2 regions of the Eubacterium sp. AF17-7 genome follow, and region 2 is predicted to be linked to the other one. Evidence: predicted binding sites of a transcription regulator. Region 2 holds the regulator's gene; the other holds the start of a gene.
The links. The regulator NrdR, encoded in region 2, represses ribonucleotide reductase genes. The targets are predictions, from matches to a motif close to CACNANATNTNGTG.
Positions count from the first base shown of each region.

Region 1: the regulator NrdR is predicted to act here: its motif matches at 9,313-9,326, upstream of nrdD (anaerobic ribonucleoside-triphosphate reductase).

Region 1 covers NZ_QTWU01000005.1:39,612-55,330, reverse strand. The annotation lists gene trpS (tryptophan--tRNA ligase) at 177-1,259, opposite strand; gene DWW96_RS06750 (DMT family transporter) at 1,392-2,300, opposite strand; gene DWW96_RS06745 (hypothetical protein) at 2,375-3,634, opposite strand; gene DWW96_RS06740 (PTS fructose transporter subunit IIA) at 3,655-4,065, opposite strand; gene DWW96_RS06735 (PTS system mannose/fructose/sorbose family transporter subunit IID) at 4,166-4,972, opposite strand; gene DWW96_RS06730 (PTS sugar transporter subunit IIC) at 4,959-5,732, opposite strand; gene DWW96_RS06725 (PTS sugar transporter subunit IIB) at 5,754-6,233, opposite strand; gene DWW96_RS06720 (Cof-type HAD-IIB family hydrolase) at 6,284-7,108, opposite strand; gene DWW96_RS06715 (PucR family transcriptional regulator) at 7,476-8,486, shown strand; gene DWW96_RS06710 (acyl-CoA thioesterase) at 8,677-9,162, shown strand; gene nrdD (anaerobic ribonucleoside-triphosphate reductase) at 9,558-11,687, shown strand; gene nrdG (anaerobic ribonucleoside-triphosphate reductase activating protein) at 11,774-12,316, shown strand; gene dut (dUTP diphosphatase) at 12,341-12,784, shown strand; gene spoIIP (stage II sporulation protein P) at 12,848-14,125, opposite strand; gene gpr (GPR endopeptidase) at 14,206-15,135, opposite strand; gene rpsT (30S ribosomal protein S20) at 15,349-15,612, shown strand.
Region 2 covers NZ_QTWU01000004.1:155,179-170,897, forward strand. The annotation lists gene DWW96_RS06455 (penicillin-binding transpeptidase domain-containing protein) at 1-686, shown strand, start outside; gene mraY (phospho-N-acetylmuramoyl-pentapeptide-transferase) at 802-1,773, shown strand; gene DWW96_RS06465 (putative peptidoglycan glycosyltransferase FtsW) at 1,813-3,000, shown strand; gene DWW96_RS06470 (cell division protein FtsQ/DivIB) at 3,023-4,216, shown strand; gene ftsZ (cell division protein FtsZ) at 4,387-5,505, shown strand; gene DWW96_RS06480 (GntR family transcriptional regulator) at 5,636-6,013, shown strand; gene DWW96_RS06485 (ABC transporter ATP-binding protein) at 6,013-6,921, shown strand; gene DWW96_RS06490 (hypothetical protein) at 6,909-8,195, shown strand; gene pdxS (pyridoxal 5'-phosphate synthase lyase subunit PdxS) at 8,405-9,280, shown strand; gene pdxT (pyridoxal 5'-phosphate synthase glutaminase subunit PdxT) at 9,341-9,913, shown strand; gene DWW96_RS06505 (sigma-E processing peptidase SpoIIGA) at 10,080-10,985, shown strand; gene sigE (RNA polymerase sporulation sigma factor SigE) at 11,076-11,777, shown strand; gene sigG (RNA polymerase sporulation sigma factor SigG) at 11,877-12,653, shown strand; gene DWW96_RS06520 (PRC-barrel domain-containing protein) at 12,833-13,096, shown strand; gene nrdR (transcriptional regulator NrdR) at 13,159-13,608, shown strand; gene DWW96_RS06530 (YqeG family HAD IIIA-type phosphatase) at 13,698-14,213, shown strand; gene DWW96_RS06535 (shikimate dehydrogenase) at 14,405-15,271, opposite strand; gene aroD (type I 3-dehydroquinate dehydratase) at 15,678-15,719, shown strand, end outside.

The DNA.
Region 1 (15,719 bases), on a different contig from region 2:
CCAACTTTATTGTTAAACTTTAAATAACTTTTATTTCGGAGAATTTAAACAACTTTATAACTCAGATATGAAATTTTTATTCACTTTAATTTAAAACAAAAACCACATCTTTACCTATTTTCTTTTAGTTAACTTTAAAAATAGTATATCTGATGTGGTTTTTATATTTCTAAATCTTATTTATATTTTTTAATCTGTTCACTTAAAAATTCAGGATCTTCAAAATAATCAATCTTCATTGCATGTTTAACTTCGCTTAAAGTCTGTGCTGCTCTTTCCTGTGCAACTTCTGTTCCTTTTTTAAGGATTTCGTATACACCTTCGATGTCTTTTTCGTATTCTTTTCTACGTGCTCTGATTGGAGAAAGCTCTTCCTGGATAACATTGTTAAGGAACTTCTTAACCTTAACATCCCCAAGTCCACCTCTCTGATAATGAGCTTTTAATTCATCAAGGTTTGCATATTCAGGAAGATATTCTGCAAAATGTCCTTCATTTGAAAATGCATCCAAATATGTGAATACTGTATTTCCTTCAATCTTACCCGGATCTTCGATACGGATATGATCAGGGTCTGTAAACATAGACATTACTTTCTTCTTAACTTCCTTCTCATCTTCTGAAAGATAGATACAATTTCCAAGAGACTTACTCATCTTAGCCTTTCCATCAATTCCCGGAAGTCTTAAGCATGCCTTATTGTCAGGAAGGAGAATCTGTGGTTCTACAAGTGTCTCCCCGTATACTGAGTTAAACTTGTGAACAATCTCTCTTGTCTGTTCAAGCATAGGCATCTGGTCCTCTCCTACAGGAACTGTTGTTGCCTTAAATGCTGTAATATCTGAAGCCTGACTGATTGGATATGTGAAAAATCCAGTAGGAATACTTGTTTCGAAATTACGCATCTGAATTTCTGATTTTACAGTAGGATTTCTCTGCAATCTAGATACTGTAACCAAATTCATATAATAAAATGTTAATTCTGTTAATTCTGTAACTGCTGACTGTACAAATATATTAGACTTAGCAGGATCAATTCCTACTGACAAATAATCAAGTGCAACTTCCATGATATTGTCTCTAATCTTTGCCGGATTATCTGCATTATCAGTTAATGCCTGTGCATCTGCAATCATAATAAAAATATCATCAAATTCACCTGAGTTCTGTAACTCTACTCGTCTTTTTAATGAACCTACATAATGTCCTACATGAAGTTTTCCTGTTGGACGGTCACCTGTTAAAATAATTTTTCCCATAACTACTATTTCCTATCTTCTATATCATTTTAATTTTATAAATTACTGTTTTTCCTCAAACACTAACATTTTCACATTATACCACAAATACTCTTTATGGGAAAGTTTCTAAAATATATTTCATACTGTGTTTCAAAAATACCTATTTTTTCTTTCAATATTTATTTTTTTCTTTTCTTTGACAGGCAAAACAACTAGGATTGTTGAAAAAAGAATTAAAAATATTCCCATTCCAAGTTTCCATGTCATTTCCTCTTTAAAAACAATCAATCCAATTATTACTCCTGTCAATGGTTCAAATGTACTCAGCAATGATGCAGTTAACGCACCACATAAAAAAGCACCTTTTTGAAATAATACCAATGCTATAACTGTTGCAAAAAATGCCAAACATATTTCTGCTAAAAATTCCTGCATGCTTCCTATAAATCTGAGTTTTCCAATAAATGCAGAAAATATTCCTGTCTCTATAGCAGCAAAAAAGCATAACCAAAAAGATATTAACATTACAGATTCACCCTTTAATTTAGATTTTTCCAATAATATAACATATAGTGAATATACTATTCCTGAAATTACAGCTAAAGCCATTCCTTTTACTCCAGCCTGCTTTTCCGGAGAATATAACATTATTATTCCCACTACGCACACTATAGCACACAAAACCTGTTTTTTTTCCATATTTGTTTTAAAAACTATAGCCATAATAATCATAACAGAAATAGGATAAGTAAAATGCAATGACGTTGCCAATCCTGAGTCTATGTAATTGTATGAAATATATAATAAAATTGGGGTAACTCCATATAAAATAGATAATCCCAATATTTTAATTAATTTGTCTTTACTTAACAGTATTTTTTTATTATAGAATCCTTTTATGATTATTGCCATAAATATACTCGCCCATAAAAATCTCCAAAATACAACCGAATAAGCATTACTACCACTTTTATACGCCATTTTTGTTAAAAAAGGCATTGTTCCAAAAAGAATTGCCGACGCAATTATATAGAGTTGTCCTTTCCAACTTTTTAACATTTTTTCCCTCTCTAACATAAAATATTAGACTCCGAAGTTTTCTATTTCTCCGGAGTCCATACACACAAAACTACTTACTTATATCTTTTCTTAATTAATTCAACCAAATCCTCCGTTATTTTTTCTGGTTCTCCCTGTCTAAATTTAGTGCTTCTTCCTTCATAGCATGTTTCGTATTCCTCTGACCTAACCATATATCCAACCATTCCATTTGTATATCCCCATATTATACAATATTTGGCTTTACTGGCTGCTTTTATTTGCAATCCGAAACATGAAAACAATTCAGCAGGTATCTGACATATCTCCAAATCTCCCAATCTTATTATCGATGCATCAAATTCATTTTTTACGTGTTTTTCATTATACTGTTGTTTTAAAAAAGTTAAACCACTTATTAATAGCTTTCTCTGATCAAAGTCTTTTTCAATTTTTAACTTTGCCACATCCTCACTTATTTCTTTTTTCAAATTTTCCATAGTGTCATTACTTTTGTCGAATTCGTCTAAATAATGATACTTATCTATTTTGATATCAGAAAATAATACCGGTTTATAGTCTCCTGCCATTCTCAATTGTGCAATTATTGCATCCCCTAATCTTTTAATCTCATCAAATCCAGCTTTTTTTCTATATTGTCTGTTTCCCATATCGCCACTTGCTCCTTGCATCATAAGTGGCGAAACACCCCATTCTTTCTCTATTGTCCTACTTAAATATCCAATAATGTCTGTTGTCAATTCAACACTCATTGGATCATTTACAGTTGCGTGACACGCTATGTTAAAACACCCTGCCACAATATTACCATTTTTATCAACAAACTTAATTTCTAATATATTTTTATCTTCAATACCTCCCTTGCCGTTTCGATTTCCATATAAACCATCGATAACTGTATTTCTAACGTAAGGTGTAACCTGTGTAAATCCTTTATTAAAGCACTCACTAACTGCTTCTTCAAACTTTTTGACTAAAAATTCCCTATATCCCGGAACAACTTTTACTTCATCCATTCCAAATGCATTTTCTTCTAATGTTTCAGGACCTGTATGGGTGTGAATTGTACCTATTATTATATTCTCATATGGTACATTGTACATCTTCTGTACAGATTTTCTCATAGTATCCGCTAATCTAAAATCTATTTCTATTATATCTATTTCTCCCCATACCATTAACTTGTTATTAATTTTGAATACTATTACAGTACACTCAAAACAATCATGAACTTTATTTGTTTTTTCGCTTCTCAAAGGATTTCCACTTACGAAGCATGGTAAGTAAGGTCCTGTGGGTGTGATTTTAACTGTACTTGTTGATACTAAAATCATAATAATTTCCTTTCTTAATTTTATTCATCTTCTTCATTCGCATCCGAACTTATTTCATTCACAAATTGTATTGTTTCTCTTGCTAATTTAACAGAGTTTGATAACTGCTCTTTGTTTATACATTCTTCAGGTAGTAACACAAGTTCCATTGCAAGAGGTGCATTTATACCTGTAATCAAAAATATATTTTCATTAACGTATGGGATAAATTTTTGATTTACACTTCCTGCTAAGACATCTGTCATTACAACGACCTTATCTTCTTTTGAAAATTTATCAAAGACTTTTTTAATTTCCTCTTCAATATTATAATTTTCCGTTACATAAGCCGAAATAGCATATACGTTTTCATTTACGGATGTTAAAAATTCTACTGTTTCCTTTAACCCATCTGCCATTCTATAATGTGATGCAAAAATATATCTAACCATAATTCCTCTCTCAACCTAAAAAATATTATCTTTTTCTAAAGGAAATTTCCCACAAAGAAATATACCTATTTCAATGTGTAGAAATTTCCCATTAGATATGTTATGCCAACAGTCCAGTTGCAGCACCTATACACCCAATAACTAATAAGCCTAAAATTATATATGTCAATTTAACGCCTTTTTTCAGCAATTTATAAACCACTACTGTTAAAGCCAACGGTAACATACAAGGTAATATTGCATCTAAAATATCTGTTTGTATATTCATAGACACATCTCCGTACTTAAACTTTAGCCCTGTTGTCATTGTTACTACACTTGGAATCATTGCTCCTACTACAAACAATCCTAAAATCGAAGCACATTCAGTAAAAGCATTTAACTTATTACCTATTGCTGAAATAAAGCTTGCTCCTAACTTATATCCATAATTCCACCACGATAGTCTCCAAATATAGAACACAACATATAATGTACACCATATAATTAATCCTATAGGGTTACCTTTAGTTCCCATATAACCGGCTATAGAACCAAATATTGTAGGTAATAATATCCATCCTAAAGAATCACCTACTCCAGCTAAAGGTCCCATTAGTCCTACTTTAAGTGACTGAACTGCATCCAAAGCCTCAAGTCCGTCTTTATCTTCCATTGCTAATCCAGCACCTAAAAGCAATCCATGAAAATATGGCATTGTATTATAATACTTAAACTGATTCATCATTGCCTTCTGATAATCATCATCATCAGGATAAATTTTTCTTAGTGCCTTTGCCTCTGCAAATGCTACTGCACCTCCAAGCTGTGTTTCATAATTAAACAGATTTACATTAATCCATGATCTTAATGCACAACGTCTTAAATCTTTTTTAGTCAATACTGGTGTTCTATCACTCATCTTCATCGAACCCTCCTTCCACAGAAACTGTTTCAGTTGTCGAAACAGCCTGTCTCTTGTAATACTCGTATGCTACTGCTGCACCTACAATAGCCACAGGCAATACACTCAAATTCATATATGCAACCAGCACAAAGCCAATTGCTACAAAGCCTATGTATTTCTTCGTAGGCATATATGTAAGTAACATTCCAATACCAATAACAGGTAACATTCCACATGCTATTGTTAATCCCCCTGTAAACCATTTTGGCATTGAATTAACTATAAAATCTGTTACATTTTCACCAAACGCTAAAATAATAAGTGTTGGTAAAGCTGCACTTAAGAAAAATAAAACAGGTCCTAAGTAAAGAATCCTCTCCATTTTTTTAAATTTATTTTCCATACAATATTTCTGTGCTTTTCTCACAACAAATCCATTAAGAATTTTTGCAATTACATCCATTTGCACTCCTAATGCTCCAGCTGCTATACCTACTGCAATTCCCACTGACATATCCTGCCCCGTGTGAATTGTAAGTGCAGTTGCAACTACCGCTGCCATTCCATAATTAGGAACACTTGAGCCACCAATTGCTGCCACACCAAGTGACATCAACTGTATACTTGCGCCAACTATCAAAGCAGTCTTCGGATCACCCATAACAGCACCTACCAGCACTGCATAAAACATATAATTGTCTGTTATAATCTGAGGACCATAGTTGTCTAAATACTGTAATCCTGCTATTACTGCCGCTGCGATTACAAATCCTATTGCCATTGTTTTTTCCTCCTACTTTCTTTATATTAATTTTTCCAACGGTTCAGGTTTATCATTTGGAACATACTGAACTAAAACTCTCGTGCCTTTTTCCATGATTTTTTTAAAGACAGATTCATCCTTTTTTTTCACATAAGCCCTTTTACTTACTTTTATACTTTCTGTATTTTCAGGCACTTCTGTTCCACCTAAAATTAGCGTTCCAATCTCATTTCCGTCCTCAATCAAATCTAAAATTATCTGCGGATCATTACATACAACAAAGACTTTCTGCCCATTGTATTTACCATTTTTAAAATTGGTATATGCAGTTTCTCTATTGATAATTGATAAAGAAACCCCCGACGGTTTTCCTATTCGCATTGCCTCCTTTAGCATTGGCGTATTAGCCGTTTTGTCATCAATTACCATAACTCTGTTTGCACCGGACTTTGGTGTCCACTGAGAAGCTACTATTCCATGTAACAATCTGTTGTCTAATCTTGCTAATGAAATTCCCATAATTTTCTCCTTTCCTGCTTTTAGTTTTTTTATTTTTAAATACATTCGTATCAACGAATTTCTCTATAAATATCCATAAGAAACTTTCCTACACCATCATTATTATTTTCTGTAATAACATACTTTGCACACTTTTTAACCTCATCTAAAGCATTTCCCATTGCCACTGGAATTCCTGCATAATTAAGCATTGATATGTCACTTTCGCTATCTCCAATTGCAACTACGCTTTTCCTATTAATTCCCAACTGTTCACATAACCACCCTAAAGCTATACCCTTACTAGTTTTTTTTGAACATGCTTCAACAGCCAATATGTTAGACTGCATAATTATTATTTTCTTATACTTATTCTTCAACCTCTTAATTTTTTTCACATCGCCAGGGCTGTTAAGTAATGTTCCTATTTTTTCAGGAATAATATTTTTCTCCATTATAATATCTATCAAACTTTCTTCATTCACACCTGATACTTCAAAAAATTCAGCAAACGTATTCAGTAAAAAATTTGTTATATTTTTTGTTGAATAATAAATTTTTTCGTTACTTACAAAATATGTAAATATTTGATATCTTTCCAATTCTTTTATTAAATCAATTGATTCAAATAAATCCATTGAAACTACTCTTAGATTTTTCTGTTTAACGCAATCTTTTATAATTCCACCATTCTCTCCAATAAAATATCTGATTCCAATTGGTTCAAGTTTCTTCTGAACAATATCATCATTTGACATCCTTCCGGATGTTGGCACAATGTATATACCTTTACTTATAATTTTCTCCATAACACGCATACTTTCAGGGGAAATCTTTTTGTTGTCATTTAATAGCGTGCCATCTAAATCTAATGCTATTAATTCTATTTTCTGCATGCAACCTCCTTATAATATGTTTTCACCTTCTTTTTAGTATATTCAAATATTAACACACAATTTCTGCATTTTATAGCATATAAAGCATAATATCATACTTTATTTTTGTGCTTACAGCACAATTTTATTGTGTTATAATGTATAATTATGAATACATTTTCGTGTATTAATCTGGCAAATCCGATTTTCTTCCCTAATGATTTAAAGGCAAAAAAGTCATAAAGTCTTTATCATAAAAAGAAATATATCTGATAATTAGGTTCTTTTATAACAATACCAAACTTAAAGACATATCATAAACTGCTATTTTATGCAGATTATGATATGTCACAAGCGCCTAATAAATACTTAAAAAGGAGATATTATCATGTCACTGACACTTGAATATTTTTATCAAAAAACAAGCACCAAATATAATTTAAAATTATTGACTACTTCTGTGAATCTTAATAAAGAAATAACTTGGGTATACCTTTTAGACGATATAAATAACAGTTCTTTTGTAAGAGGTGGAGAACTAATTATCACAACCGGTCTAACTACTAAATGCACTCAGAAACTAGACCATCTAATAAACGCGGCTTACATCAAAGGTTCCTGTGGTTTACTAATCAATACTGGTATGTATATTAAAGATGTTCCCTCTCGAATAATCGAATTTGGGGAAAAAAATAATTTTCCTATTTTTTCAATGCCATGGGACACTCATATAGCTGATATAATGCAGGAATATTGTAACGAAATTATTTCCGAGCAAAAAGTTGTTTTGCAAAAAAACAGTGTATTTCTAAGAAGTATTTTACGTTCTTCTTTAAAAGAAGATATACAGATTCTTAATCAATTCATAGGCTTTAGAGTTGTTGCCAGTAAAATACCTTTAACCATTCTACATTTTGCACAAATTGAACTTGATAATATTCATTATTATATTTGTTCCACTAATAGCATTATTTCTACCGATTGTAATATAGGCTTAAGTAATCATATTGAATCAATTGATTCAATGTACCAATACTATATGCAAGCCTATAAGGCTTTAAAAGTTTCATTTATAAAAGGACAAAATCTAATGCATTTTTCTGACATTGGACTTTACGACATATCTCTTTCTATTGATGACAAGTATGTTTGTGAATATGCCCATAAACTGCTTTCACCATTAAATGATAGTGAACTCTTAAATACTTTTCGTGTATATCTAGAATGTAATGGAAGCGTTAATTTAGTTGCTAATAAACTTTTTGTTCACAGAAATACAATTAATTATCGCATTCATCAGATAAAGGAGCAGTTATGCTTAGATTTAGACATACCTGAAAACAGATTAAAATATCTTCTTGCACTCTACATATGCGATTGTGATAATATTAACTTTTAATAATTATCTGCATAATTGAAATTTAACCTGAATTATTCGCAGAACAGACAGTATCTGAACTGACAATTGAACCATGAATATGAAAATTAATCCTTGCAGCCACTTTTACGGCATAGTCACGAATAATTCAGTATTAACAGTATTAACAATATTAATGATTAATTAACTATACAAAGGAGCGTGTTTATATATGAATAGAAAAAATATTAATGGAAAAACAGTTTCTTTTTCAAGGACTGAGCAGGTACATGTAATAAAGCCATGTGATTTAAATGGTGGCGGTCGTTTATTTGGTGGAGCATTACTTTCCATGCTTGATGAAATTGCCGGAATTGTTGCAAAGCGCCATTCCGGTTGCAATAATGTAACAACTGCTGCAATCGACCATTTAGACTTTAAAGATGGAGCCTATGTAAATGATTTGCTGGTAATTATCGGTTATGTAACATATACCGGAAACACTTCAATGGAAGTTCGCATAGATACTTATGTTGAAAATAATGAAGGAATGCGTCACCCTATTAACAGAGCTTTCTTTGTAATGGTTGCAATGGGCGCTAATAACAGACCAACAAAAGTTCCACCGCTTATCATTGAAAATGAATTTCAGCAGGCCGAGTGGGACTGTGCCCTTAAACGAAAAGAAAACCGAATCAAGATGAAGAATGATTTTTAATTTCATTCACATATGCAATATATTTTTCTCTTTAAATTTATAATTGCATTCAAATAAAATATATTTCACTTAATTAAATTAATTTATTTTTCACTTGACAATTTTTTATTTTCTGTTCCATCCCATTATTAAAGGCTCTCTTTTCTCAAACACTATATATTGTGTTTTTGTTTTTTAATTTTCGCAATATTTTGTAGACATTCGTTTAGCTTAGTGCTATAATCTAATGCATGCGAAAGAGTTAAACACCTTACTTGATTATCATAGTTTAACACATCGCTTTTTTATTGCCTAAAAACACAATGTATTTAATTGTGTTTAATATAGAACAGCATTATTATCGTATTTTTAATGCTGTATACATGATATATGAAAAGAAAGAAGGAACGAAAAAAATGATAAGTGTTATTAAACGTGACGGTCATAGAGCTACTTATGATCGTAACAAAATTGTATCAGCTATTCAGAAGGCGAACACAGAAGTCGACCAGGAAGAAAGAATTAGTGAGGAACAGATTTATAATATATTAGCTTCTATTGAAAACCGTGGTTTTGATGAGATGGCAGTTGAAGATATTCAGGATATTATTGAGCAGAAGCTTATGGCCGAGAAGAAATTTGTTCTTGCAAAAACATACATCATTTATCGTTATACAAGAGAACTTGTTAGAAAAGCCAATACTACTGATGATTCTATTCTTGCATTAATTGGTAATACTAATAAGGATGTTATGGAAGAGAATTCAAATAAGAATGCTGTAGTTGCATCAACTCAGCGTGACTTAATTGCCGGTGAAGTTTCAAGGGATTTAACAAGAAGAGTTTTACTTCCTGAAAAGATTTCTAAAGCTCACGATGAAGGAATTCTTCATTTCCATGATTCAGACTATTATTTGCAACCTATTTTTAACTGCTGCTTAATCAATATAGGAGATATGCTTGATAACGGAACTGTTATCAACGGAAAATTAATTGAAAGTCCTAAGAGTTTTCAGGTTGCATGTACTGTAATGACTCAGATTATTGCAAGCGTTGCAAGCAGTCAGTACGGTGGACAGTCTGTAGACATTAAGCATTTAGGAAAATATCTCCGTAAAAGCCGTGAAAAATATACAAGAAATTATCTTTCAAAATATGGAGATAAGGTTGACCCTGAGACATTAGAATCATTTGTAAATGACAGACTTTATGATGAATTAAAGTCAGGTGTTCAGACAATCCAGTATCAGATTAATACTTTAATGACAACTAACGGTCAGTCACCATTTGTTACTCTTTTCTTAAACATCGATGAAAATGATGAATATGTAGATGAAGTAGCAATGATTGTTGAAGAGATTTTAAGACAGCGTTATGAGGGAATTAAAAATGAACAGGGTGTTTACGTTACTCCTGCTTTCCCTAAACTTATATATGTTTTAGATGAACATAACTGCTTAAAGGGTGGCAAATACGACTACATTACTAAGATGGCTGTTAAATGTTCTTCTAAGAGAATGTATCCTGACTATATTTCAGCTAAGAAAATGCGTGAAAATTACGAAGGACAGGTATTCTCATGTATGGGTTGCCGTTCTTTCCTTTCTCCTTGGAAAGATGAAAATGGTAATTACAAATGGGAAGGTCGTTTCAACCAGGGTGTTGTAAGTATTAACCTTCCACAGATTGGTATTATTTCAGGACAGGATGAAGAAAAATTCTGGCCACTTCTTGAAGAGAGATTATCTCTTTGCTTTGAAGCACTTATGTGCAGACATCATGCATTAGAAGGTACACTTTCTAACGTCAGCCCAATTCATTGGCAGTATGGTGCTATTGCAAGACTTGGTAAAAATGAACCTATTGATAAATTATTACACGATGGTTATTCAACTATTTCTCTTGGTTACATTGGTTTATATGAAGTAACTAAATTAGTTAAAGGAGTTAGCCATACAGACCCTAAGGGACTTGATTTTGCATTGCGTGTTATGAAACGTTTAAGAGCTGCTTGTGATTCATGGAAAGAAAACACAGGTATTGCATTTGGTTTATACGGAACACCTGCTGAATCATTATGTTATAGATTTGCAAGAATTGATAAAGAAAAATTTGGCGATATCAAGGATGTTACAGATAAGGGTTATTATACTAATTCTTACCATGTTGATGTTCGTGAAAAGATTGATGCTTTCAGCAAATTTACTTTTGAAAGTCAGTTCCAGTCTATTTCTTCAGGTGGTGCTATTTCATATGTTGAAATACCTAACATGCGTAACAACCTTGAAGCTCTTGAAGAATTAGTTAAATTTATATACGATAACATACAGTACGCTGAATTTAACACTAAATCAGATTATTGTCATGTATGCGGATATGACGGAGAAATTATTATTAATGATGATGGCGAATGGGAATGCCCACAGTGTCACAACAAAGATCATTCTAAAATGAATGTAACAAGAAGAACTTGCGGTTATTTAGGTGAGAACTTCTGGAATGTTGGTAAGACAAAAGAAATTAAAGCACGAGTTTTACATTTATAGTAACATATATTTCCTACAGGGCCTTTGCAATTAATTTGGCGAAGGCCCATTTTAATGTATTATTTCAATAAATTTGGAGGTTGCTTATGAATTACGCAGATATTAAGCGTTATGATGTTGCTAACGGTCCCGGAGTAAGAGTTTCCGTGTTTGTTAGTGGCTGTACTCACAGATGTCCCGGTTGTTTTAACGAAGAAGCTTGGGACTTTAACTTTGGAAAACCTTTTACACAGGAAACAATTGATTATATAATAGATTTGCTTAAACCTGATTTCTACAAAGGTATTACGTTTCTTGGTGGTGAACCTTTAGAACACGTAAATCAGCAGGGGCTTCTTCCTCTTGCAAGAAAGATTCGTGAAGTATATCCTGAAAAATCAATTTGGTGTTTTACAGGATATGATTTTGAAAAAGATGTACTCGGTCGAATGATTAATGAATGGCCTGAAACTAAAGAACTTCTTTCTTACATAGATGTTTTAGTTGATGGTGAATTTATCGAAGCTCAAAAAGACTTATCTTTAGTATTTAAAGGTTCAGCTAATCAAAGACATATATTAGTTCAGGAATCAATGAAATCCGGCTCTCTTGTATTATGGGAAAAACCGGAATATATTACTAACTTTTAATATTCATTATGAAAGGATTTAACTATGACAGCAAATATTAATATTAAGAAACTTAAAGATTCAGCAGTCATTCCAACATACGGCTCTGAATGGGCTGCCGGAGCTGATTTGTATGCATGCCTTGATACACCGGCAACAATTCTTCCAGGAAATACTGTTTTCATTCCAACAGGTATCGCTCTTGAAATTCCTGTAGGTTATGCAGGACTTATTTATGCCCGCAGTGGTCTTTCCTGCAAACAAGGTTTGGCTCCTGCAAACAAAGTAGGTGTTATTGACGCTGACTATCGTGGTGAAATTATTGTTGCTCTTCATAATCATGGTGATTCTGCAAAAACTGTAGAACCCGGCGATAGAATTGCTCAAATGGTCATCACTCCATTTTTAACAGCTAACTTTATCGAAACAGATGAATTAAACGATACTGTTCGTGGTGAAGGTGGTTTTGGTTCCAGCGGAAAAAACTAAATAAAATAACGCTAAGTTATATGGCATCTTCAATTTTTATACAAAAATCGAAGATGCCATTCTTTATTCTCCCCGCATTACTTTATCTATCAGTACAGCAAGAGGTTCTGCTGCATTTACGGCCTCCTGATATGTATTTGTCTGAGCGCCAATTTCAATAAGCATACACTGTCTGCACACTCCAAGGTTATATTCATATGCATTAATGTAATTTCGTCGTGTAAAATCAGGATAATAAGCTTCCGCAGCTAATTTCATCTGGAGCGTAAGTGCTAGATTTTCAAATAAATAATCATTATGCAAATAGCTTATATCTCCACTTTCCTTAAATCTTGACATTCCATTTAAAAACATTATTTTAGCTGTTGGTTTTCCATTTATTTCTGTCACAAGATGGGTATTGTCATTTACGCCATCCCTATGTATATCCAACACCAAAGATATTGAAGGATTGTCTTTTAATATCTTTTTTACACCTTTTTCAGACTGGGTATAGGCTTCATTTCTATCAAGTACGCCATTTACAATATCATATGTTGTTTTATCGTGGATTACATTGTATCCAAATTGTTTTGATAATACTTTTTCCAATCTGTTTCCCACACCTATGATGGTTGTATTTTTATCCTCTGAATTACTATTTGAAAATGTCTCCATGGAATGTGTATGATAAATTAATATCTGAGGCTTTTTATTATTTCCTTTTATTTTAAATTTTTCGCTTAACGCCTTATCAAGTGGCATATCACTTTCTCTTATTGTAGTAGCTGCTGTAACAGTGTAAAATCTTTCAATGACTTTTTTAAACGAGCCTAAATTATCCTTTGTATATTTTGTGCCTGTCATTTTAGGTATTGGAACTAATTCTTTCTTCGCTTCTTCTACTTTTGTCTGTGGTTGTGTAGTTGTCTCTTCCACGGTTTCTAGTTGCGTCGTTTCCGGTTGTTCAGTTGCATTAACTTTATCATAAATTAACTGCACAACCTGTTTATATCCCGGGTCATTTGTATCATAAGAATATTCACTTCCATTTATATACTCTGTTACTACCGATTCTAAAATTTGTTTCTTCATTTCTTCTGACAAATCACCATGATTCTCCATATATATCATATACTGCGTTAATATGCTTGTATTTTCAATAATTTCTCCCACAAGAAAATTGGCTGTCTGCACGGCAGCCTCATTAATATTTTCTTTTGCTTTGTCTTTAACAAATGTATTAATGCATTTACTTGCTATATATATACTCAATACTATAATCAGTACTGACACAATTACCTGAAATGTCTTTTCTTTTACATTTAATCGCCATCCGTTTACATGTATTCCCTGCTGCACGCTATCACCTCAACATTTTATATTGATTAGCAGTATAATGGTAAAAACCTTTATCCCCACAATCATTATATGCAGCATGTTTATAATCTATTTATTGAATTTGCAATTATGGTACTTAGATTGTCTACAATTTCATCGACGTCTTTCGGCGTAACAAACATCTGTCCTATATCCTCTGTCATAATTTCTGCAAATAACTGATATTTTTCTTCAACAGTAAAATCCTCAAACACTTTTTGAAGACAGTTATTTTCCATATTCTGCGACAATAGATATATCAACTTATCCATCGTATCATTAACAATCGTAACACTATGCACAACCATAGGAACACCTATTGCTATTACTGTGCATCCAAGATTTTCCCTATTTAACCCCTCTCTATTATTTCCTATTCCTGAACCCGGTATAATTCCTGTGTCAGTAAGCTGAATTGTAGTTGTAACACGTGAAATATTTCTTGCCGCAAGTGAATCAATCGCTATTATCAAATCAGGCTTCATTTCATCTACTATACCCTTTACTATTGAGAATGTTTCCATTCCTGTCTGTGCAAGGACTCCCGGTGAAATACAATATATGTTTTTTCTTATTTGAACTAATGAGGCAGTTCTTGGTCCTATTGCATCAGGTGTAGCCTGAGCATTTCCTAATCCTACTATTAAAATAGCTTCAGGTCTTTTGTCTTTTCCGATATTTGCGTTAATTAAATGTCCTATATTTTTCAATAATTCGTCTGAAATTTTTTTCTGGTTATATTTATCATCTTCTTTGGCATACTTTGTTTCTATAGTAATATAATGCCCTTTTGGCTTTCCCATGACTTTAGCACCTTTTTCAGTTTTAATATTTACGAGAGTTGTTGTCATTTTAAGTTCATCATTATACTTTTTCTTTAACTCAACTCCATCTATCTCAACATTATCTTTAAATTTTTCACGTTCTTCTAAAGCTAAATCTGTATATATATCCACTCTATCTTCTCTATTTTTAAATCCTTTAAACTTCATATTATTCACCTTCACATTTTTTATTTATTTTGTGCAAATAATTGTAATTTATTATTCAAAAATATATTGACATTACATGCTCAATATCATAGAATACTAGTTGATGTCTGTGTCATACGTCCGCAAATCCAATGGCACAGATGGTGAAACTATTTAATTCCTAATCTCTCTCAAGGGAATTAAGAAACTTATTATTTCACGGAGGTGGACACGATGGCTAACATTAAGTCAGCAAAGAAAAGAATTCTTGTTAATCAGACAAGATATGAAAGAAACAAATCAGTTAAATCTGCAATCAAGACAGCTACTAAGAAAGTAGAAGCTGCTGTAGCTAACAAAGACAAAGAAACAGCTCAGGCAGAATTAATTAAGGCAATCAAGCTTATTGAAACAGCTGGTTCAAAGGGAGTATTCCACAAGAACAACGTTGCTAGAAAAGTTTCAAGATTAACAAAAGCAGTTAACTCAATTGCTTAATTATTAATAAAAAGAAGCTGTGGCTCTATTTATTAGAGTTACAGCTTCTTTTTTAATTCATACTTTTTTTACTTTCTTATACAACAAAGCTGCCTCTTTAATGAGAC
Region 2 (15,719 bases):
ATAAGACTACCGGGCATGGAAGTCAGGATTTTGTACATGGAACCATGAATTCGTGCAATCCGGTATTTGTAAATGTTGGATTAAGAGTTGGAGTAAAAAAGTTTTATAATTATATGGATAAGCTTGGACTTTTAAAAACAACCGGAATTGATTTGCCTGGCGAAGCAGGAACAATTATTCATAAACAGAAAAATGTAGGGAATGTTGAATTAGCAACAATGTCATTTGGCCAGTCGTTTCAGATTACACCTGTACAGTTTTTGACTGCGGCAAGTGCCATAGTAAATGGAGGTAATTTGGTAACTCCACATTTTGGTGTTGAAATTCGAAATGAAAACAATGAAACAGTTAAAAAATTAAAATATAATGAAAAGAAAAATGTAATAAGCAAAGATGTTTCAGAAAAAATGAAATATATTTTGGAAAAAGTGGTTGCTGAAGGAACGGGAAATAAAGCACAGGTTGAAGGATATAGAATAGGTGGAAAGACCGCCACATCGCAGAAACTTCCAAGAAGTGCCAGAAAATATATAGCATCTTTTATGGCATTTGCACCTGCTAATGATCCACAGGTTATTGCGATGATAATTGTTGATGAACCGCAAGGAGTATATTATGGAGGAACAGTAGTTGGACCGTTAATGAAACAACTATATGAGAATATTTTACCGTATGTTGTTAAATAAAATATAATGCATACTTATTAAAAATGTGATATATATTTAATGCACGTAAATTAAATCGCTTTTCTATTTGTAAAGAAGTGATTATAATTATAAAAAAACAGAAAGAGGAGAAAAAATGGATACAAATATTATTTTTGGAATAATTATGTCATTTGTTATTAGCATAATTTTATGCCCTATAGTAATTCCAATATTAAAAAAAGTAAAATTTGGACAGTATATTAGAGAAGAAGGACCGGAGAGTCATAAAAGCAAAGCAGGAACACCTACAATGGGTGGAATGATTATTTTATTTAGTTTAATCGTAACATCTTTGTTTTTTATAAAAGATTATCCAAAGATTGTTCCAATATTATTTGTAACAATAGGATTTGGAATTGTAGGATTTTTAGATGACTTCATTAAAGTAGTTATGAAGAGAAATGAAGGCTTAAATCAGATACAGAAAATGTTGTGTGAAATTGTTATCACAGCAATATTCGCATTTTATATGGTAAAATATTCAGGAATGGGAACAGAAATTATAATTCCATTTACACATGGTCAGACAGTTGACATGGGATGGTTGTTTATACCAATGCTGTTCTTCGTTGTATTAGGAACTGTAAATGGAGCTAATTTTACAGATGGTTTAGATGGATTGGCCACAAGTGTTACATTAATGATAGCAGTATTTTTCATGGTGGTTTCAATAGGAACAAATAGTGGAATAGCACCAGTTACAGCAGCTTTAGCAGGTGCATTAATGGGATTCTTATTATTCAATGTATATCCTGCAAGAGTATTTATGGGAGACACAGGTTCCTTAGCACTTGGCGGATTTGTTGCTGCAACAGCATATATGATGAAAATGCCATTATTTATTTTGATAGTTGCATTTATTTATCTCATGGAAATAGTAACAGTTATGATGCAGGTTACATATTTCAAAATAACAAAGAAAATATATGGTCAGGGAAGAAGAATTTTCAAAATGACACCAATACATCATCATTTTGAAAAATGTGGATATATGGAAACACAGATAGTTGCAGCATTTACAGTTATAACAGCAGTATTATGCCTTTTAGGATATGTAGCATTATAAAATGACAATATAAATTAAAACGCTTAGAAAGGAGTAAATATGAAAACAGAGTACAATTCAGTTTCAGAAGATGAAATTGTTAAAACTAAAAAAGAAAAGAAATCTGTAAATTATTTTGACTATAGCCTTTTATGCGTTTTAATTTTTTTGATTTGCCTTGGATTTGTATTACTTTATAGTGCAAGTTCCTATTCGGCTCAGCTAGCTAAAGGCGATGCAAGTTATTATGTAAAAAGAGAAATTATATTTACTATTGCAGGAGGGGTTGTAGGTTGGTTTGTTATAAAAAATTCAAAGTTTTTTATAACACTTATGAATAGAATGGCAATGCCAATGTACATAGTTTCTATTGTTTGTGTTGTAATGGTTGTGGCAACACCTCTTGGAATCGAAAGAAATGGTGCAAAAAGATGGTTAGGATATGGAATATTTTCTTTCCAGCCGGCAGAATTTGTAAAATTTACGGTTATAGTGCTTACTGCAAGTCTGTTGTCAAAATGTTCACAAAAGGCGTTAAAGGATTACAGAAACATATGGCGCGTATATAGTTATACAATTGTAGCGACACTTTCAATCATGGTATTAACATCTAACTTAAGTTCAGCCATTATAATTGCAACAATACCGGCTATTATGATTTTAGTAGTAGGTGTGCCAAAGAAATTTGTTAAACAGGCGATATTTCTTGTAGCATTAGCAGCAATTCCAATGGGAGCATATTTAACATTACATGGTGATGGATTTAGATTGAATCGTATTTCGGTATGGCTAAATCCAGAAGATAATGCGGCTGATGGTGGATTTCAGGTGCTTCAGGGATTGTATGCCATAGGTTCAGGAGGATTATTTGGTAAAGGATTAGGACAGAGTGCACAGAAACTTGGTTTTGTTCCTGAAAGTGCAAATGATATGATTTTTTCAATTGTATGCGAAGAATTAGGATTGTTTGGAGCAGTTGCAATTATTGTTTTATTTGCATTTATAATAAGAAGAATGAGAATTATAGCAGGAAATGCACCGGATTTATTTTCGTCATTATTGGTTGTTGGTGTTATGGCACAAATATCAGTTCAGGTAGTGCTTAACATAGCGGTTGTAACAAATTCAATCCCGAACACAGGTGTATCCCTTCCGTTTATAAGTTATGGAGGAACATCAATATTGTTCCTGTTATATGAAATGTCACTTGTATTAGCTGTCTCAAAACAGATTAAGAGAATACAATAAGAAAAGGAGTTGATGCAGTTTTATGAGCAGAAAAATGGATAGAAAACGTGCGCAGATGAAAAAACAGCGTCAACATCGACATCAGACGCAGATAAAAAATCATCAGCAGGCGGAAAGAACCGAACAAAGACGAAGAAACGAAAGAGAAAATAGAGAAAGAAATGAAAGACGTCAGGAAGAGCTAAGACGTCAGGAACAGAGAAAGAAAAAACTTCAGGCTAAAAAGGCAGAAGAAAAAGAGAGAATTCTGCAGAAAAAAGCACAGGAAAGAGCAAGAAAGAACGAGGAGAAAGAAGAAAGGCGTATTCAAAAAGAAAGTAAAAAAAGAATACGTAAAATGCGATTTAGAAAGGCAACAAGAACTTTAAGAAAGGTGCTTAAAGTTGTTTTAAGTATTTCTGCAGTTGTGGCAGCGGTATTTTGCATTATATATTTTGGCTTTAAATTAAATTCCGTAGAAATGAAAGGAAATGAAATATACACACAGCAGGAATTGACGGATTACATATTTAAAGATGGAAAAAATAAAAATACATTTGTATTCTGGTTAAAAGCGAAAACCGGAATGGGAAAAGTGGAAATTCCGTTTTTAGATAAATATGATGTCAAAATGAAGTCACCATCAAAACTTCAAATATCGGTATATGAAAAAAGTCTAATTGGTTATGTGGAAAAAGATGGCATATATATTTATTTTGACAGAGACGGTGTTATAGAAAAATTAGCTACCGAGAAAATAAAAGGTATTCCAAATGTTGTTGGAATCGAAATTAATAATCCTAAATTGTATGAAAAATTTGAAGTTAAAGATGAAGATGTATATGATTTGCTACTGACTGTTTCCCAGGCAATTCAGAAATATAACTTTAATGTAAAGAAAATTGAAATTACAGAAGATGGACAGGCTTCTATTTACATAAAGAAAGTAAAAATTGAATTTGGAAAAGGCAGAGACTTAAATGAAAAAATGATAGATTTGAGTGATATGATTGATGGAGGACTTCTTAAGTATAAAGGAACTCTTAACATGAAGTCTTTGAGTACAGATGGAAGCGGATATACTTTAAAGGAAAATGAAACTAAGACATCATCCCAGAGTGAAAGTGAGAGTGTGGATAGTACAAATCAGGATGAAACACAAAATAATAGTAATCCGGTAAGTAATGAAGCAACAAATGAAGCAACAAATGAAGAAACTACAGCAGTTGAACGGTAAAAATTTAAAAATATTATTATTTTGTAAAAAAATTTGTTGATATTTTTTTCAAACGAATATATTATATATAATATATGCAATGAAGTAGATTTTTTGTCTACATTGTTGTATACTAATTGAGTTAGAGTATCGAGAATAATGAATGAAATGAAACGAAGGAGGACAAGCTCTTGATAGAAATCACAACAAATGAAACAGAAGCAGTTGCAAAGATTATCGTTATAGGCGTTGGTGGCGCAGGTAATAATGCTGTTAACCGTATGATAGATGAAAATATAGGTGGAGTAGAATTTATTGGTGTAAATACAGATGCACAGGCATTAAAGAGATGTAAAGCACCAACAACATTACAGATTGGTGAAAAGGTAACTAAGGGACTTGGTGCAGGAGCTAAGCCTGAAGTTGGTGAAGCAGCAGCAGAAGAGAATGTTGAAGAATTAGCTCAGTTAATCAAGGGAGCAGACATGGTGTTTGTTACTTGTGGTATGGGCGGTGGAACAGGTACAGGAGCTGCACCTGTTGTTGCAAGAATCGCTAAGGAACAGGGCGTACTTACAGTAGGTGTTGTTACAAAGCCATTTAGATTTGAAGCTAAGACAAGAATGAACAATGCATTAGCAGGAGTAGAAAGATTAAAGGAAAATGTTGATACTTTAATTGTTATTCCTAATGATAAATTACTTGAAATCGTTGATAGAAGAACAACAATGCCTGAAGCATTAAAGAAAGCTGATGAAGTATTACAGCAGTCAGTACAGGGTATTACAGACTTAATTAATGTACCTGCATTAATTAACCTTGACTTTGCTGATGTACAGACAGTTATGAGAGATGCAGGTATTGCACATATCGGTATCGGTTCAGCAAGTGGTGATGAAAAAGCTAACGAAGCAGTTCAGATGGCTGTAACATCTCCATTACTTGAAACAACAATTGAAGGTGCTAAGCACGTTATCGTTAATATTACAGGTGATGTATCACTCTTTGAAGCTAATGAAGCAGCAAGTTATGTTCAGGAATTAGCAGGTGAAGATGCTAATATCATCTTTGGTGTTCGCTATGATGATACATATCCTGATGAATGTTCAATTACTGTTATGGCTACAGGAATTGATCAGGGTAGTGCAATCACAGCTAATCCATTTGCAACAGGAAAAACAACAAGACCTTTTGGTGGAATATCAGGTGCATCAACAATTAAGCCATTTACATCAAGCCAGCCGATAAAACCACAGCCAACAGTAGAACCAAGAGAATTAAAGATTCCTGATTTCTTACAGAACAAATAAATTAGATTAAAATATATAAAAGAGACAGACTCGTATTTGATATAGGTCTGTCTCTTTTTGCGTTCAACTTGACAAATAACTACACTACAACTATGCTACATTATATGAGTAATGTAGTAGGAGAAACATAATGGATATTAATGAAAATAGTATGGTCCCTATTTATGTTCAAATTGCAGATGCTATAGAAGACGATATTTTATCAGGTAAACTCGAAGAAGGAGAATCATGTTATTCACAATTGGTTTTGGCAAAGGAATTGCATGTTAATCCGGCAACAGCTGCAAAGGGAATAAATCTTCTTGTCAACAGAGGAATTTTAATTAAGAAAAGAGGTCAGGCAATGACCATTGCAGTTAATGCTAAAAAACTTGTTGAAGACAGAAAACGAAAAGAAGAGATGACTAAGATAGTAGATGACCTGGTTCGCTGGGGAAAAAGATTATCGATGTCTAAACAGGAAGTGATTGAGCTGATAGAAGAAAAATATAAGGAGATAGGGCAGTAATGAGTAATGAGATTAAAATAGAAAATCTGAAATTTGGATATGGATATAAAAGTAAAAAGATATTCAATGGTTTAAATGTTAGCATAGCACCGGGACAAATAGTTGGAATAGTTGGAAGAAATGGTGAAGGAAAGACAACATTGATGAAGCTTATAGCAGGAAAACTCAGTCCCGATGAAGGAAGTGTATTAATTGATGACAGGGATCCGGCAACTGACATTGAGACTGCTAATAAAATAATCTATGCATCAAGCACTTATAATACTGAGAGCAGATCAAAGTTAAAAGATATACTTCAATATCATAAATTAATGTATAAGAATTTTGATATTAATTTTGCAAATAAGTTAATGGATGTTTTTGATATAGAACAGAACAAAAGGATAGGACGTTTGTCGAAAGGTCAGACAACAATATTTAATTTTATATGTGCAATTGCTTCAAGAGCAGAAATTACAATTTTAGATGAACCTGTATCGGGAGCGGATTCTGTAAGAAGAAAACAGATATACGATATTATATTACGTGATTATATAGAATATCCAAGAACAATATTAATTTCAAGTCATTTGCTATCAGAGATGGAAAATATACTTGCAAATATATGTATGATTGGGGCTGGACAGATTCTTTATAATGGCGATGTAGATGAAATGAAACATAAAGCATTTAAGGTAAAAGGAACAAGACAGCAGGTAACTGAATTTGTAAAAGATAAGAAAGTTATTTTTAAACAATTATGTGAGACTAATAATATGGCTGTTGTGGAAGAAGATTTCAGTAAAGCGGTTATGGATGATATTAAAGATAAGGGACTTATCGCAGAAAGATTATCCGCAGAAGAATTTTATATGTATAGGACAACTGTAAATTTAGGAGAGGATTTAGAAAAATTATGGGAAAAATAGAGCGTAAAAATGTATTAGATTTGTATAAATTACGACTCAGGATGTTTAAAGTAAAACAAATAATGATGCTTATAATACCGGTAACGTTCTGCATGGAAATAGATTGGATCTTGAGCCTTTTGGTATATAATTTTGACCAAGAAAATAGGGATGTAATATTCGATTATGTGGGACTGTCCGGAAAGTTTGCAATTGCTTTGCCTATTATATTTATAGTGGTAATGACATATACATCTTCTTTTTATAAAGGGTATGTGAATAGTTATCCATGTAATAGTAAAACCATATATTTATCCCATTTTTTAGCAATGAATACAATAGGAATATTGTGGTTGTCACAATGTATGATAAATATGGTATTAGGATATGGAGTAGCAAAACTGATAGAACATTATAATGATAAATTAGTTATTGTTGATGAAATGGTAGTAAAAAATGTATTGCTATTTTTTATTGCAGGAATAATGTTGATAGTGTTTATTATATGTATTATGCAGTTAATTAGTACAATATTTAGAAAAAGTATATTAGCTTCTGTAATAATAATTGCATTATTTGTATCGGTTTTTATTTGGCAGAAAAATAATATTATTTTTGATATAGCAAAGGCTGTAATTAACTTTTATTGTGTTGAAAATAATATATGCTTATACATATGTAAAATATTAATTACATCAGTTGTTTGTTTTAGTGCGGGATTTTGGCTTGAAGTAAATGTTAAAGATAGAAAAATTGATAATAAAGCAATTAGTGCAGTATTATTTGGAATTGTACTGATGGCAGCAATTATGGGAATATCGTATATAACTTTTGAAAATGTTAATACTTATGATGATAATCCGGTAGAAACTAAAAGATATCAATTAAACATTTCAAATGATGTAAAGATTAGCATTGATGATGACATTGAAAATCAAATGATGATACATGGTTATACAGTTTCAGCATCGGATAATGGAGAAACCAAGCCTTATGTAGAAATAGTAAGACATGCACCGGAGATACCTAAAGATAATGTTAAGGATATATATGAAGATTTGGAATTTGATGTATACATAAAGAATAATAAACTTTATATAAAAAGCAAACGAAAAAATAAAATGTATTTAATATTGTCTAATGATGTATTTTTAGGTAATTATACAAATATATTTAATCACAATATTAATTCGTATAATACTGATGTTGAAAATTACTGTTTTTCAAGTTATGAAGTAAATGTATATCTTCCTGAAAAAAATATAGAGCAGGAAGAAAGTGTAGGATGGGATTAAAACATAAATTATAGTAATAAATAAAAACTGGTATTGTCTAAAAATGCTAAAATGGATATTTAGACAGTATCAGTTTTTTTGTATTATGTAAAAGTAAAAAAGATATATCAAATTAGAAGCCTAAATATAAAAGAGAATAGGTTGAATTTACAGACGCGTTTGTAATCCTAAAAATAAATACAAATAAAGGTATTATAAGGAGAGCAAAAATGGCAAATAAAAGATATGAACTTAATAAGGAATTAGCACAGATGTTAAAGGGTGGAGTAATTATGGATGTTACAACACCGGAACAGGCAAAGATAGCAGAAGAAGCAGGAGCATGTGCGGTAATGGCACTTGAAAGAATTCCGGCAGATATTAGAGCAGCAGGTGGTGTAGCAAGAATGAGTGACCCTGCAATGATTAAAGGAATTCAGGAAGCAGTTTCAATTCCTGTCATGGCAAAGTGCAGAATCGGTCATTTTGCTGAAGCTCAGATTTTAGAAGCAATTGAAATCGATTACATAGATGAAAGTGAAGTGTTATCACCGGCAGATGATGTATTCCATATTGATAAGACAAAATTTAATGTTCCATTCGTATGTGGCGCAAAGGATTTAGGAGAAGCTTTAAGAAGAATCAATGAAGGTGCTTCAATGATTAGAACAAAAGGAGAACCTGGAACAGGTGATGTTGTTCAGGCAGTGCGTCATATGAGAATGATGAATCAGGAAATTGCCAGAATCGGATCAATGAGAGAAGATGAATTATACGAAGTAGCAAAAGAATTAAGAGTTCCATATGATTTAGTATTATATGTTCATGAAAATCACAGACTTCCGGTTGTTAACTTTGCAGCAGGTGGAGTTGCAACTCCTGCAGATGCAGCTTTAATGATGCAGTTAGGAGCAGAAGGTGTATTTGTAGGATCAGGTATATTTAAATCAGGAAATCCTAAGAAACGTGCTCAGGCTATAGTAAAGGCTGTAACAAACTACAATGATTATGAAATGCTTGCTGAATTATCAGAAGATTTAGGTGAGGCCATGGTTGGAATTAACGAGCAGGAAATTGAACTTTTAATGGCAAAAAGAGGAGAATAATATAATTTTAAAATGTAAATTTTAGATTATATCTGATACTAAAATGTAAGGAGGCATACAATGAAAGTTGCAGTACTTGCAGTGCAGGGCGCATTTATAGAACATGAAAAAATGCTTGAAAAGTTAGGGGTAGAATGCATTGAACTTCGTAAAAAAGAAGATTTGGATAAAGAATTTGATGGCATTATACTTCCAGGGGGAGAGAGTACAGTTCAGGGTAAATTAATCAAAGAACTTGGAATGGAAGACGAAATAAAAAATAAAATAAAAAAAGGACTTCCGGTACTTGCAACATGTGCAGGAATGATACTTTTAGCTGAAGAAATAGCAAATGATGATAAAGTTCATTTAGGACTGTTGCCTGTAAAAGTAAAGAGAAATGCTTATGGAAGACAATTAGGCAGCTTTTATACGGAAGAAGAAATGAAGGGGATAGGAAAGGTCCCAATGACATTTATCAGGGCTCCATATGTGGAAGCAGTTAAATGTGGCACAGAAATTATAGCTGTGGTAAATGAAAAAATTGTAGCCGTAAAATACAATAATATGTTAGCAATGTCATTTCATCCTGAATTAAATGAGAGTGATAAAATACATAAATATTTCGTAGATATGATAATAAATAATAAATAAAATTTACTTTTATTTATTAAAGATTAAAGATGTCATGAAATCAGATTTTACGTTTTAAGAAAAATACATTTACATTTTTTGTAAATGTATTTTTTTATTACACGAGAGTTCGACAAATTTTTCGGGGATTTAAGTATATAATGGCTTTACCATTTGGAGGTGAAGGATGCATGTAATATATGTAGACGTGTATTTTGCAATAAACTTTCTAATGGATTTTATTATTTTAGTTGTTGCAAAACAGATACTTAACTTTAAAGGAAAAATAGAGGTACGAACAGCAATCAGATGTGTTATCGCAGCTTTATTTGGAGCAACTTACAGTGTAATAATATTAGTGCTTAAAGTAAAATACGGAGTGTTGCAAATATTATTTACATGGCTGGTTGTCCCATACATAATGACCGGAATTGCGTTTAATAACAGAAAGTTATCTGGAATAAAAATGCTGACTGTTGTATATTGTGTTACTTTTGTGTTGAATGGGGTGGTATCAATGCTTAGCAGCTATAGTTTTTGGGGGAAAACAGTGGCACAGGCAAAAACACAGGAACACAAAAAATTAAATGTACTAATGCTGATGTTTGGAATAGTAATTGGATGTCTGTTAATGAAGGTGGCAGTTTATCAAATGCTAAACAAACTCAAGATCCGCAAAAATCTGTATAATGTACGAATTGTAAATGGCGATTCAAAGATAGAAACAGTCGCTTTAGAAGATACAGGAAATAGTTTAAGAGAACCGTACAAAGGCAGACCGGTATCTGTTTTGCAATACAATGTAATAAAACAAATTTTAACCGGAAATGAGAAATGTTTTCTTATTCCATTCAAATCAGTTGGAAGTCAAAATGGAATATTGACGGGAATTACTGTTGATTATATGGAAATTAAAAATAGAGACATTAATTTGAAAATTTCAAATCCGGTATTAGGAATTTATAAAGGAATGTTTAATAACGATAAAAAATATCAGATGCTTTTAAATTCTGAATTTATTCTACATAATAGTGAAACAAATCAAAAACAAATAGGCGATTGCGAGAATTGTAATACACGCTCACAATTTTGAAACAAAGTAAATAGATGATTGCGAAATTGCAATGCATGTCCACAATTAAAAATAAAAGAGAGGAGAGAAAAATTGCTTAAAAATTTAAATGTGATTCCTGTGCTTACCAGATGGATACTTTCAGATGAGTCTAATGAAGTACATTATATCGGAGGACCGGATGTGCTTCCGGCTCCACTTGAGGGTGAAGAAGAGGCGAAACAGCTAGAAAAATTAATAAATGAAAATGATGAATCAGCAAGAAGAATGTTGATAGAACATAATTTGAGACTGGTTGTATACATAGCAAAAAAATTTGATAATACAGGGGTAGGCGTAGAAGATTTGATATCAATAGGAACAATTGGTCTTATTAAAGGAATAAATACGTTTAAGACAGATAAAAACATAAAACTTGCTACATATGCATCACGTTGTATTGAAAATGAAATACTAATGTATTTGAGAAGAAACAATAAAACAAAACTTGAAGTATCTATAGATGAGCCTTTAAATGTTGACTGGGATGGTAATGAACTTTTGCTTTCGGACATTCTTGGAACAGATGAGGACGTTATATCAAGAGGACTTGAAAATGAAGTGGAGAAAAGTCTGTTAAAAAAAGCAATTGAAAAATTAAATAAACGTGAAAAATCAATAGTGGAAATGAGATTTGGACTAAATAATAAAGATGGGGAGGAGATGACACAGAAGGAAGTCGCAGATTTTCTTGGAATATCACAATCGTACATATCAAGATTAGAAAAAAAGATAATGAATCGACTAAAAAAAGAAATTGTAAAATATGAATAATGTATAAAGAGCCGTGTTTTTGTTAATCATTTAAATGTAATACAAATTGACAAATATTTGTTTGTTGATAAGAAGTAATTGAATGATTTGGAGGAAAATATGGCTCTTTTTAAAGTGGAAATAAGTGGAGTAAACACGACACAATTACCGTTACTGACAAATGAAGAAAAAACTGAACTTTTTAAAGAGATAAAAAAAGGAAACAAAGAAGCAAGGGAAAGGTACATTCAGGGGAATTTGAGACTTGTGCTAAGTATTATTCAGAGATTTTCGGGAAGCAATGAAAATATGGATGATTTGTTTCAGATTGGATGCGTTGGACTTATAAAAGCAGTTGACAATTTTGATGACACATTAAATGTAAAGTTTTCAACTTATGCAGTACCTATGATTGCAGGAGAACTAAAGAGATTTTTAAGAGATAATGCATCAATCAGAGTAAGCAGGTCGATAAAAGATACAGCGTATAAAGCTATTTATGCTAAAGAGCGTATAATGAAGACAAGCAATAAAGAACCAACCATAAGTGAAATATCCAAAGAAATTGGAGCTACATCTGAAGAAGTTATATATGCCTTAGATGCAATACAAAGTCCGGTATCTTTATTTGACCCGGTATATGACCAGGGAGGAGATACTTTGTATGTGATGGACCAGATAAGTGATAAAAAAAATAAAGAAGAAAAATGGGTAGATAGAATAGCTCTTGCTGAAGCAATTAAAGGGCTACCGGAAAGAGAAAAAGAAATAATAGACTTAAGATTTTTTAAGGGAAAAACACAAATGGAAATAGCTGATGAAATAGGAATTTCTCAGGCACAGGTAAGCAGACTTGAAAAAAATGCGATAAAGGCAATGAAGCATTATATGCGATAAGGAGTGATAAAACGCTATATGGGATAAAAATGTAAGGCAATATATGTAATAATGATAAAAAAATAGATGACATGGAAATACAAAATAATATATCAGTTAAAATAATAAAACACTATATAAGATATAATCATAAAATATAAATTTTTCTCATAAAATAAAAAAAAGACTGCAGAGCAAAAATGAGAATATGTGAGTTAAAACAGAAAGAAGTAATTAATTGTTGTGACTGTAAAATGATAGGCTCGGTAGAAGACTTGGAATTTGATATTTGCACAGGATGTATAGAAGCACTGATTGTGCCCGGGCCTACAAAATTCTGTAATCTTATATGTAGCGATTTTGAATATATAATTCCTGTAAAATGTGTAAAGCAGATTGGGGATGATATTATTTTGGTTAGTGTAGACTTAGATGATGTAAAGCATAAGTACAAAACGTCTTGACCAGATAACTAATTCTTTTTATAATCAATTTATGACTGGAATTAAGTATTAGGAGGCAGAATATGAAGTGTCCATTTTGTGGAGAAGAAAATACAAAGGTAATTGATTCAAGACCGGCAGAAGAGAATAATTCTATCAGACGCCGAAGACAATGTGAGGTATGTGGTAAGCGTTTTACTACATATGAAAAAGTAGAAACAATACCGCTTATCGTTATAAAGAAGGATGATAACAGAGAACCTTATGATAGAAGCAAGATAGAGAGGGGAATTGTACGTTCATGTCATAAAAGACCTGTATCTTATGATCAGATAGTATCTACGGTTGAAGAAATAGAGGCAGAGATATTTAATAAAGAAGAAAAAGAGATTTCAAGTAATGAGATCGGTGAAATCGTTATGGATAAAATAAAAGAATTAGACCAGGTTGCATATGTAAGATTTGCTTCTGTATATAGAGAATTTAAAGATGTAAATACATTTATGGATGAGTTAAAGAAGTTTTTAAATTAGTGCATCTTATGATGTAGAAATATTTTAAATTAGAGCATCTGGATGATGTGGAAACATAGTTAAGTAAAGATAGAACGCAGGAGAAAAATATGCTTGAAAGATTTTACCCAAATGAATATGTAAATTCTGTAGAAGATATAGATTTTGACATGTATTATAAACAGGGGATAAGAGGAGTGATATTTGATATTGACAATACATTAGTTCCTCATGGACATCCCGCTACAGATAAGAGTATTGAATTTTTTGAAAAATTAAGAAAAATAGGACTTGATACGTGTCTTATTTCAAATAACCAGGAACCAAGAGTTGAGCCATTCGCTTATGCAGTTAAGTCAAAATACATATTTGATGCACATAAACCTTCAACTAGGAACTATAAAAAAGCGATGGAATTAATGCACACAGATGTAGATTCTACAATATTTGTAGGCGACCAGATATTCACAGATGTGTATGGCGCAAACAGAACAGGAATCCAGAGTGTGATGGTTAAAAAAATCGATAAAAAAGAAGAAATTCAAATAGTTTTAAAAAGAATTCCTGAAAAATTTATTTTATGGCGTTGGAAAAAGAAAATGTCTAAAACCGATATGAGTAAATAGTATAAATCATAAGTTTATATGAGTCTGATAAATTGATTATACAACCCTAAATTATATAAATATTGAAAATGTGAGATTTGTTTTATTGAATAATAAAAAAATTACGGATGATATTGAAAAAATTATATCATCCGTAATGAATAAAATAATTCATTTTAAAATTTATTGTTCAAAATTAATTGATAATATTTCTAAAAAAACTTTGATTTGATTTCATTAACAGGCATTTCTTTCCCTGTCCAAAGCTTAAAGGCTTCAGCCCCCTGATATAAAAGCATATATAAACCATTGAATACAGGGCAACCTATTTCTTTACTCATTTTCATAAGTTTTGTTTCGAGTGGGTTATAAACAATATCAGAAACAATTAATTCAGGATGTAAAAAGGAACTGTCTTTAATAACACAAGAGTAGGTATTTGGCGCCATACCAAGAGAAGTTCCGTTAGTTAAAATTGTGCTTGAATCCAATGACTTCTTTAAAGAAGTTTCGTCATTTAAATCATAGAGAGAAACTTTAGCTGAAGTAACTTTATTCAACTTGTCAATTAAAATCTGAGCTTTATCAAAATTAGTTCCGGGTCTGTTGTAAACATCGATTTCTTTCACGCCATCTATTGCAGCCTGAACAAGAATTGAAGATGCAGCACCACCGGCACCCATTAATGTCATTTTACCTCCAATTATATCAAATCCGGCATCCTTAACAGATTGCATATATCCAATTCCGTCAGTATTGTGACCAATAAATTTTCCGTCTTGATTAACAACTGTGTTTACAGCACCTATTAACTTTGCTGCAAGAGATAAATCATCACATAATTCCCACATTTTTATTTTGTCAGGCATTGTACAGTTGAATCCGGAAACTCCTAATGTTCGTAGACCTTCAACTGCTGATTCCATATTATTTTCATCCACATCAAAGCATAAATATACATAATCTAAACCTAAAAGTCGAAAGGCTTCATTGTGCATTGCGGGTGATTTGCTATGTGCAACAGGACTGCCAAGAAGTCCTGTAAGTTTTGTTGACCCTGTAATATTTATATTTTCCATTGTAGTACCTCCGTTGTAATTATTTGAGCCGGTATATTTTTGTTCAATAAACTTTATTACGGTTATTGTTGGATACTTTTATAATTCTAATTTAGTTGATATATGCTGAATTAATTCAACACCATATATTATGATACATAAATTTGAAAACAAATGGAAGTGGGTTTTAATAAATGCCGGGTATTTTTCTAAATGATATACGCTATTACTGCGTGTAAATGTAAAATAACTTCAATAACAAACAGCATTTAGAAAGTTTTAGTTAGTTATGCAAATGTCATTTAGACATTTTTGCTCTTTTATATAAAAATCATATATGTTATAATGTACGTCAAATGCCGTAATTTAAACAGATGGCAAATAATGTAAAAGGAGGAATAATTCCGAAAAAGGAATTAGAAGAAAAATGAAACAAATTAAGGTCGGAAACCTTGAACTTAGCGACGGT